DNA from 3 places in the Nonomuraea sp. NPDC049649 genome. Region 3 is predicted to be linked to each of the others. Evidence: predicted binding sites of a transcription regulator. Region 3 holds the regulator's gene; each other region holds the start of a gene.
The links. The regulator HrcA, encoded in region 3, represses chaperone genes, less so after heat shock. The targets are predictions, from matches to a motif close to TTGGCACTCTCNNNNNGAGAGTGCCAA.
Positions count from the first base shown of each region.

Region 1: the regulator HrcA is predicted to act here: its motif matches at 1,974-2,000, upstream of groES (co-chaperone GroES).
Region 2: the regulator HrcA is predicted to act here: its motif matches at 2,004-2,030, upstream of AB0J42_RS33595 (DNA starvation/stationary phase protection protein).

Region 1 covers NZ_JBFAOH010000023.1:53,151-56,421, reverse strand. Annotated here, with positions in the region: gene groL (chaperonin GroEL) at 1-1,498, opposite strand, end outside; gene groES (co-chaperone GroES) at 1,574-1,888, opposite strand; gene AB0J42_RS25630 (methyltransferase domain-containing protein) at 2,158-3,271, shown strand, end outside.
Region 2 covers NZ_JBFAOH010000047.1:37,231-40,501, forward strand. Annotated here, with positions in the region: gene AB0J42_RS33585 (helix-turn-helix domain-containing GNAT family N-acetyltransferase) at 1-316, shown strand, start outside; gene AB0J42_RS33590 (alkaline phosphatase PhoX) at 321-1,343, opposite strand; gene AB0J42_RS33595 (DNA starvation/stationary phase protection protein) at 1,487-1,930, opposite strand; gene AB0J42_RS33600 (helix-turn-helix domain-containing protein) at 2,040-2,987, shown strand; gene AB0J42_RS33605 (VIT domain-containing protein) at 2,984-3,271, shown strand, end outside.
Region 3 covers NZ_JBFAOH010000004.1:120,733-124,003, forward strand. Annotated here, with positions in the region: gene AB0J42_RS07710 (DUF3097 domain-containing protein) at 1-52, opposite strand, end outside; gene AB0J42_RS07715 (hypothetical protein) at 70-630, opposite strand; gene hrcA (heat-inducible transcriptional repressor HrcA) at 1,154-2,173, shown strand; gene dnaJ (molecular chaperone DnaJ) at 2,185-3,271, shown strand, end outside.

The DNA.
Region 1 (3,271 bases), on a different contig from region 3:
CCGAGCGGGTGACCTTGACCGGGTCGATGACGCCCTGGGCGAGCAGGTCGCCGTACTCGCCGGTGGCCGCGTTGAGGCCCTGGCCGGCGGAGAGCTCCGACACCTTGTGCGTGACGACGTAGCCCTCCAGGCCGGCGTTCTCGGCGATCCAGCGGGCCGGCTCGTACAGGGCGCGGCGCACGACGTTGACGCCGGTCGCCTCGTCGCCCGACAGGCCGAGGTCGTCGAGCTCCTTGGCCACGTGGATCAGCGCCGAACCGCCGCCGGAGACGATGCCCTCCTCGATGGCGGCGCGGGTCGCGGAGATCGCGTCCTCCAGGCGGTGCTTCTTCTCCTTGAGCTCCACCTCGGTGGCGGCGCCGACGCGCAGCACGCACACGCCGCCGGCCAGCTTGGCCAGGCGCTCCTGGAGCTTCTCGCGGTCCCAGTCGGAGTCGGACTGCTCGATCGCGAGCTTGATCTCCTTGACGCGGTCCTCGATGGCCGCGGCGTCGCCGGCGCCGTCGACGATCGTGGTGCTGTCCTTGTCGATCACCACGCGGCGGGCGGTGCCGAGCACCTCCAGGCCGACGTTCTCCAGCTTGAGACCGATCTCCTCGCTGACGACCTGGCCGCCCGTGAGGATGGCCATGTCCTGCAGCATCGCCTTGCGGCGGTCACCGAAGCCGGGAGCCTTGACGGCGACCGAGGTGAAGGTGCCGCGGATCTTGTTGGTGACCAGGACGGCCAGGGCCTCGCCCTCGACGTCCTCGGCGACCACGAGCAGCGGCTTCTTCGTCTGGGCGACCTGCTCCAGCAGCGGCAGGAAGTCCGCGATGGAGGAGATCTTGCCCTGGTGGAGCAGGATGTAGGCGTCCTCGAGGACGGCCTCCATGCGCTCGGTGTCGGTCACCATGTAGGCCGACAGGTAGCCCTTGTCGAACTGGAGGCCCTCGGTGAACTCCAGCTCCATGCCCATGGCGTTGGACTCTTCGACGGTGAGCACACCGTCCTTGCCGACCTTGTCGAACGCCTCGGCGATCAGCTCGCCGATCTGCGCGTCCTGAGCGGAGATCGTCGCGACGTCGGCGATCTCCTTCTTCTCGTCGACCGGCCGGGCGGAGGCGAGCAGCCTTTCGCTGACCTCCTTGGCGGCCTTGTCGATGCCGCGCTTGAGCGCCATCGGCGAGGCGCCGGCGGCCACGTTGCGCAGGCCCTCGCGGACCATGGCCTGAGCCAGGACGGTCGCGGTGGTGGTGCCGTCGCCCGCGATGTCGTTGGTCTTGGTGGCCACTTCCTTGACGAGCTGGGCGCCGAGGTTCTCGTAGCGCTCCTCAAGCTCGATCTCGCGGGCGATGGTGACGCCGTCGTTGGTGATCGTCGGAGCACCGAACTTCTTGTCGATGACGACGTTACGGCCGCGCGGGCCGAGGGTTACCTTGACGGCGTCCGCGAGGGCGTTGACGCCGCGCTCAAGAGCGCGGCGGGCGGCCTCGTCGAATTCCAGGATCTTCGCCATTTTTGCTGAAAGTCCTCTCCTAGCGTCGAAGGCCCCGGGTGCCCTCTAGAGCGCCCGGGGCCCGACACAACCGGCTTACTTCTCGACGATCGCGAGAACGTCGCGGGCGGAGAGCACGAGGTACTCCTCGCCGCCGTACTTGACCTCGGTGCCGCCGTACTTGCTGTAGAGGACGATGTCGCCCTCGCTCACGTCGAGCGGAATCCGCTTCTCGCCGTCCTCGTCCCAGTTACCCGGGCCCACCGCGAGGACCTTGCCCTCCTGCGGCTTCTCCTTGGCGGTGTCGGGAATGACCAGGCCGGAAGCGGTGGTCTGCTCTGCCTCAAGCGGCTGCACCACGATGCGGTCGCCGAGCGGCTTAACGGGAACCTTGGTGGCGGTCGTCACGATCGGACCTCCCCTTCAGATGTGACTGATTAGAAGAGGCGACCAGCTGGGCCTGCCGTCGCGGGTGCCAGACCTGCCTCGTCGCACGTTGGCACTCTCAAGGGGAGAGTGCCAACAGGAAACATATGCAAGAGGGGCTTGACAGTCAACACGAACGCGTCTGCCGAGAGCGATCGTGGGTCAGAGCTTTGCACGAGAATGTCCAGGGACGTCGGAGCTGGTAGCGGCAACGCTGACCGGATTCGTCCGTACGGGCGCTACCGTCGTATCCCGTGGACCTCGACTCCTTCACCGCGCTGCTGACCCCTCGCGGCCGCGCGGCGCTCGCCCAGGCGGAGGAGCTGTCCGGCGCCGACCCCGTCGCCGCCGCCACGCGCCTGCGCAGGAGCCACGACGCCGCGCTCGCCTCGGCCGCGCTCACCCAGGCCCGCCTCCGCGAGCGGGCCAAGGCCAAGTTCGGCGCCGACGCCGCGCGCATGTTCTTCACCCCGCACGGCCTGGAGCAGGCGACCCGGGCCGAGGTCGCCGCCCACCGGGCGCGCCGGCTGGGCGCCGCCCCCGGGATGCGGGTGGCGGACGTCTGCTGCGGCATAGGAGGCGACCTGCTGGCGCTCGCCCAGGCCGGGTGCACCGTGGAGGCCGTCGACACCGACCCGCTCTCGGTGGCCGTGGCCAGGGCCAACGCCGAGGCGCTCGGGGTGGCCGACCGGGTGACCATAAAGCTGGGCGACGGCGCCGAGACGCGGCCGGAGGCCTACGACGTGCTGTTCGCCGACCCCGCCCGCCGCTCGTCGAGGGGCCGCACGTTCGACCCGCTGGCCTACTCGCCGTCCTGGCCCGTGGTGCTCGCCCTGCTGGGGCGGGCGCGGATGGGCTGCGTCAAGGCCGCGCCGGGCATCCCGTACGAGTTCATCCCCGATCGCGCGGAGACCGAGTGGGTCTCGTACAAAGGCGAGGTCAAAGAGGCGACGCTGTGGACCGGCCACGCGCCGGAGACGGCGCGGCGGGCCACGCTGCTGCCGGGCGGCCAGACGCTCGCCGCGGCCGGCGTGCGGGCGCCCACCGGGCCGGTCGGGAGGTTCGTGTACGAGCCGGACGGGGCGGCTGTGAGGGCTCATCTCATAGGAGAGGTGGCCGCGCTGGTGGGCGGGCGGCTGCCCGACCCGATGATCGCCTACATCTCCGGCGACGAGCCGATCGACACCCGCTGGGCGACCCGTTACGAGGTGCGGGAGACGCTGCCGTTCTCGCTGAAGAAACTGCGGGCCGCACTCCGGGCGCACGGTGTGGGAAAGGCCGTCATAAAGAAACGCGGCTCCGCTGTCGACATAGAGCGTTTGCGGGGAGATCTCCGGCTGTCCGGCGACAAGACCGCCGTGGTCATTC
Region 2 (3,271 bases), on a different contig from region 3:
CGAGGTCGACGGGCGGCGCGCCGGCTGCGTCTTCTACGTGCGCAAGGACGACACCACGGGACAGCTCAGGATGCTGCTGGTGGAGCCGTTCGCGCGCGGCCTCGGCCTGGGCCGCCTGCTGGTCGACGAGTGCCTGCGGCACGCCAGGGCGGACGGGCGCGAGCGGGTCGTGCTGTGGACGCGCGACTGCCTGACCAGCGCGCGCCGCATCTACCAGGCCGCCGGGTTCCGGCTCGACTCCGAGGAGAAGGGCATGGAGAACGGGATCGAGGTCACCGAGCAGATGTGGTCGCTCGACCTCACAACCACCGGCTGACGCTTTACCCGCGGAACGGGCCGGCGACCTCGAACGTCTGGCCCGCGGCCGACCCCTGCCGGGCGGAGAAGTAGAGCCGGTCGCCGCACGGCGCGAAGGCCAGCCCGGTCAGCTCGGCTCCCGCATGGCCGCTCAGGCGGAGGAACGGGACCATCTCCCGATCAGGAGTGATCACGTCGATCCTCGTGGTGCGCCTGGCCACGTACAGATCGCCGGAGGGCGCGGCGGTGACCGCCCGCACGCCGTCGCAGAGCCGCTCCAGCGCCGAGGTCTGCGCGTCGTACGCCCACAGCGCGCCGTCGCCCCTCGTGGTGAAGAAGCAGACGCCGCCGGCGTAGTGACAGACGTCGGCGCGGTCGAACCTGCACGCCCCCCGCACCTGGTGACGGGTGCCCTTGAGCAGCGCCGCCGGCCACGGCACCGGCTCCCACCGGCCCCCGTCGCAGAGCACTTCGAGCGTGCCCTCGGTCAGGTCGCCCCAGTCGTGCGGGCGGAACCGGTAGAAGCAGCCGTCGTGCTCGCCCTCCGTCAGGTAGACGACCTGCCGGTCGGGGTCGCAGGCCGCCGCCTCGTGCCGGAACCGGCCCATCGCCAGCCGGGGCCGCGCCGCGCGGGCGCCGTACGGGTCGCACTCGAACACCTGGCCCCGGTGGCCGAGCTCGCACGACAGCCAGGTGTGCCACGGCGTGGCGCCGCCCGCCCGGTTGAGCTCGGTGCCGGACAGGATGCGGTAGGCGTCGGCGATCGAGCCGTCGGGCCGGAACCGGATCGCGGCCGCGCCGCCGAGCAGCGACAACTCCGAGTTGGACACGTAGATCCAGCCGTCGCCGTCGGGGAAACACGCTCCCCCGTCGGGCGCGGCGTGCCACGTCAGCCCGGCCACCCTGCTCCCGGAACGGGCCACCACCCTGCCACGGAACCCGGCGGGCAGGACCAGCCCGCCGTCGCCCGGCTCCTCGATCGGGCCGTACGGGCTCGGGCCGCCCTCACAGAGCGGGCCCGTACGGACAAGAGTCTTGCGGGACATCGTTGGGGCCTCCCTCTGGGTGCCACGCTAGTGGACCGCACCGACATGAATGGGGAGGACTCCCGAGATCAAACAGTGCGCAAATTGCTCTGGGCATGCGAAAGCCCGGGGCCGCCGGGCTCCCGGGCTCGTCGCCGCACCCATCAGCTCATGGCCTGGAACATCCAGTGCTGCTTCTCGATGTCCTGGATCACCGAGATGATGATGTCCTGAGTCGCCTGGTCGGACTTCTCCGTCAGGTCCATGCGCTCGCGCATCCTCGCGCTGATGCCGCCGAGGATGTCCGTCATCGTGGCGACCACCTTGCCCGACTCGATCCAGCCGGACTCCGGCTGCGTGAGCTTGGTGTTCTTGGAGACGGTCGCGGACCTGCCGTCGGCGTTCACCCCGAGGGCGGACAGGCGCTCGGCGATGGTGTCGGTGTACGTGCGGGCCAGCGTGACGACCTCGTCGAGCTGCAGGTGGACCGAGCGGAAGTTCGTCCCGATGACGTTCCAGTGCAGCTGCTTGGCGACCAGGGACAGGTCGATCAGGTCCACGAGGGCGCCTTGCAGGGCCGTCGCGGTCGTGTTCTTAGCATCACCCATAAGTGGGCCGGTAACTGTAGCCATGGTGTCCTCCTCCCCGTGAATCCAACCTTCATTCGTCGTACCCAATTCCTTGACACTGTAACTTTGACACTGTCATCGTCGAGGTATGAGCGACACCTGGACCATCGGCGAACTCGCCGAGCGCGCGGCCGACGCCCTGCGCGGCCACGCGCAGCCCGTCAACGGCCGGGTCCGCGAGGTGCCGGGCGCGCGGCTCATCAGGTGGTACACCACGATCGGGCTGGTCGACCCGCCGCTGACCCGCCGCGGCCGGATCGCCCGCTACGGACGGCGCCACCTGCTGCAGCTGGTCGCCGTCAAACGGCTCCAGGCGCAGGGCATGTCGATCGCCCGCATCCAGGTCGCCCTCGCCGGCGCCACCGACGCCGCGCTCGAAGCCACCGTCGGCCTGCCCGGCCATCGGACCGCCGCCCCTGCTCCACGTTCACCGAAGATCGGGGACCCCGGCACCTCGCTGCACACGGGAACGGACCGCCTGCCCGTCGCGGACGGCGGCACGCCGTACGACTCGGGAACGCACTCGCCGGACATCCCGGACCACGGCCCACCGCACGGCCCGGGAACGGACTCGCCGAACATCCCGGAACCCGCCGCACCCTGCGGCCCGGCGACACACGCTTCGGACCCCGGCACCCCGCAGGTCTCCGGGGTGACGCGTGCTGGGGTGCGCTCCGGTCTCAAGACGGGCCGCCGCCGTGAAGGCACGGTTCCGCCCGCTCCCCCGCCGGACCTCAGGGACGGAGCAGCACCGGAAAACCTTGGGGATGGACAGGTAAAGGGGAACCCAGGGGACGGGGAGGCGACGGGCCGGGAAAGGTTCTGGGCGGATCGGGCCGCGCAGGAGGCGGGCCGGCCCGTACAAGAGCCCGTACAAGAGAAGGTGCCCGGCGCCGTGCACGGGGTGCGGCTGGCGGACGGCGCGGTGCTGGTGCTCGACGGGACGGGCCGGGCGCCCGGAGAAGACGACGTGCGGGCAGTACTCGAGGCGGCGGCGCCGCTGCTCGCGGTGCTCGAACAGAGGGGACTCACATGAAGATCACATCGCTCGAGCCCGCCCGCTGCGTGCCCGACCCCGACGCGGGGCTGGGCGCGCTGCGGACCGAGCGCGGCAACCTGCCGCTGGAGAGCGTCGACGTGCACGCCGCGATCTCGGGCCTGATCGCCGGGGTGGAGGTGGCGCAGGGCTTCCGCAACCCGTACGACGTCACGCTGGAGGCCACCTACGTCTTCCCGCTGCCCGACCGGGCGGCCGTCACCGGGTTCCGGATGGAGGCGGACGACCGGGTCGTCGAGGGCGTGCTGAAGGAGCGCGGCCAG
Region 3 (3,271 bases):
TCCCCTTGCCCGGGCGCCGCCAGTTTCCCGCGAGAACATCACCCTCGTACACACGGGGACCGTAGCAAATCAGCCCATGGCCGCGAGGCGCTTGCGGTGGCCGCTCCGCTTGACCAGGACGATCACCGTCACGATGATCGCGACGAGCACCCCCGCCCCGGGGATGAGGAGCAGCGCCGCGACGCCGCCCACGATGCCGCCGGCCGCCCCGAGGACGTCCCTGCCGACGCCGAACTGCACGTCTCCCTGCTCCTGGACGGCGCAGGTGAGCTGGTACTCGCCCGCGGCGGGCGCGTTGACCAGCAGGATCAGCTCCCACAGCCGGCCGTCGGCGGTGACGTTCTGCGTGGTCGTCGGCCGGACGAGCCGCGCCTGGCCGGGGCCGCCGGCGATCTCGCACTCGTAAGCGATCTGGCCGGTGCCGCTGATGTAGACGGCGGGCCGCTCGGCGGGGTCGAGCGACACCGTGGTCGTCTCGCCCGGGGCGAACGTCGTGGTCGGGGCCACCTCCCCGACGGTGGTCATCACGCTGGTGAAGAACAGCACCACGCCCGCCGCCAGGCAGAGCGCGGCGACGCCCCAGGCGACGGCGATCCACCTGCGCCGCGGGCGCAGCTCCTTCGGGTCCACCTGGCGCGCGAAGGGCCCCTGCCCGTACTGCGGCGGCGGCCCGTAGCCGGGCTGCTGCCCGTACGGCCCCGCTCCCGGCGGAGGTCCGTACGGGTGCGGGCCGGACTGCTGGGGTGGCGGTCCGTAGGAGTGGGGCGGCGGTTCGTACGAGTGAGGCCCGGATTGATGAGGTGGCGGTTCGTAAAAGTGGGGCCCCGATTCATGAGGTGTTTCGTACGAGTGAGGCCCCGTTGGCTGCTGTGGCTGGCCGTACGGGTGAGAGCCCGGCTGGTGGGGTGGCGGGGCGTACGGGAAAGGTTCACCCTGGGGAGGTGGCTGTCCGAAAGGAGGATCCTGCCCGGCGGGAGGCTCGGGCGATTTGTCGGTCATGTCGGTAAGTGTGAGGCTTGTCGTTGAAGCACGCCAGCAGCGCCGGGCCGGACGCGTTATCGCACCTTGTGAGCGAGAGCCGTACACTTGGCACTCGGGAACACAGAGTGCTAGGCCTGGCGTTTCCTAGTAAGTCGCGGTAGGAGGTGCGCACGTGCTCGACGATCGTAAGCTCGCGGTGCTACGCGCCATTGTCGAAGACTACGTGTCGACCAATGAACCGGTGGGCTCCAAGGCGCTCGCCGAACGCCACAACCTGAAGGTCTCTCCGGCGACGGTCCGAAATGACATGGCGGCGTTGGAGGAGCAGGGTTACATCACCCAGCCCCACACGAGCGCCGGACGCGTGCCGACCGACAAGGGCTATCGCCTGTTCGTCGACAGGCTCTCCCAGGTCAAGCCTCTGTCGAAGGCCGAGCGCCGGGCCATCGAGACGTTCCTCGCCGGAGCGGTCGATCTCGACGACGTGGTCATGCGCACGGTGCGGCTGCTCGCGCAGCTCACCCGTCAGGTCGCCGTCGTGCAGTACCCGACGCTCACCCGCTCGACCGTGCGCCACGTCGAGCTGGTGCCCCTCACCGACCGCCGCGTCATGCTGGTGCTCATCACCAACATGGGCCGCGTCGAGCAGCGCGTGATCGAGCTGCCCGAGGTGGTGGAGGACCACCGCATCGCCCACATGCGCGGGCTGCTCAACGAGTGCCTCGACGGCTGCGGCCTGAGCAGTGTCCCGGAGCTCGTCTCCGACCTGCCCCAGCGGCTGCCGATCGACGAGCGGCCGGCGCTCGCCACGATCCTCTCCGTCCTGCTGGAGACGCTCGTCGAACGGCACGACGAGAAGATCGTGTTCGCCGGGGCGGCCAACCTCGCCGGCGCCGACTTCAGCGTCGGCCTGCGCGAGGTGCTCGAAGCCCTGGAGGAGCAGGTGGTGCTCATGCGCCTGCTCGGCGAGACTTCCCCAGACACACCTTCCGCACTCACCGTGCGCATCGGATCGGAGAACGCCTACACCGGACTGCGGGGTACGTCCGTCGTCGCGACGGGATACGGTCAAGGCGACAATCAGCTGGCCCGGCTCGGCGTGCTGGGCCCCACCAGAATGGACTATCCCGTGACGATGGGCGCCGTGCGCGCGGTGGCACGCTACGTCAGCCAGATTCTGGCTGCATCTTAAGAGGTCGATAAGTGGCAAACACCGACTATTACGCCGCCCTCGGGGTGCGCCGTGACGCCAGTCAGGACGAGATCAAGAAGGCCTACCGCAGGCTGGCTCGCGAGCTGCACCCTGACGTGAACCCCGACCCCGCCACACAGGAGCGGTTCAAGGAGATCACGCAGGCCTACGAGGTGCTGTCGGACCCGAACAAGCGCCAGATGTACGACCTGGGCGGCGACCCGTTCGGCGGCGCGGGCGGGGGCGCCCCCGGCGGCGGCTTCGGCGCGGGTTTCCCCTTCAGCGACATCATGGACGCGTTCTTCGGCACCGCGACGGGCGGCGCCCGCGGCCCGCGCTCGCGCGCCCGCCGCGGCCGGAACGCGACCATCCGCGTCGAGCTCGACCTGCACGAGACCGCGTTCGGCACCACCCGCGAGCTGGCGGTCGACACGGCCGTGGTGTGCGAGGTGTGCCACGGCGCCGGCGCGGCGCCCGGCACCCACCCCGACACCTGCGACATGTGCAACGGCCGCGGCGAGATCTCCCAGGTCACCCGCTCCTTCCTGGGGCAAGTCATGACCAGCCGCCCGTGCCCGCAGTGCGGCGGCTTCGGCAGCATCATCCGCCACCCCTGCCAGGAGTGCTCCGGCGACGGGCGGGTCCGCACCCGCCGCACGATCAAGGTGCGCATCCCCGCGGGCGTCGAGGACGGCACCCACATCCAGCTCGCCGGCGAGGGCGAGGTCGGCCCCGGCGGCGGCCCGCCGGGCGACCTCTTCCTGGAGATCGTCGAGCGGCCTCACGAGATCTTCGAACGGCGCGGTGACGACCTCCACTGCACCGTCCAGATCCCGATGACCGCCGCCGCGCTCGGCACCGTCCTCACCGTCGAGACCCTCGACGGCGCCGAGGAGGTCGACGTCCGGCCCGGCACGCAGTCGGGCCAGGTCATCACCATGTACGGCCGCGGCGTGCAGCGCCTCAACGAGACCGGCCGCGGCGACCTGCTCATCCACGTCAACGTGGAGACGCCGTCCCGCCTCGACGCCGCCCAGGAGGAGCTGCTGCGCCAGCTCGCCGCGCTGCGCGGCGAGGAACGGCCGCCGGGCAAGTTCG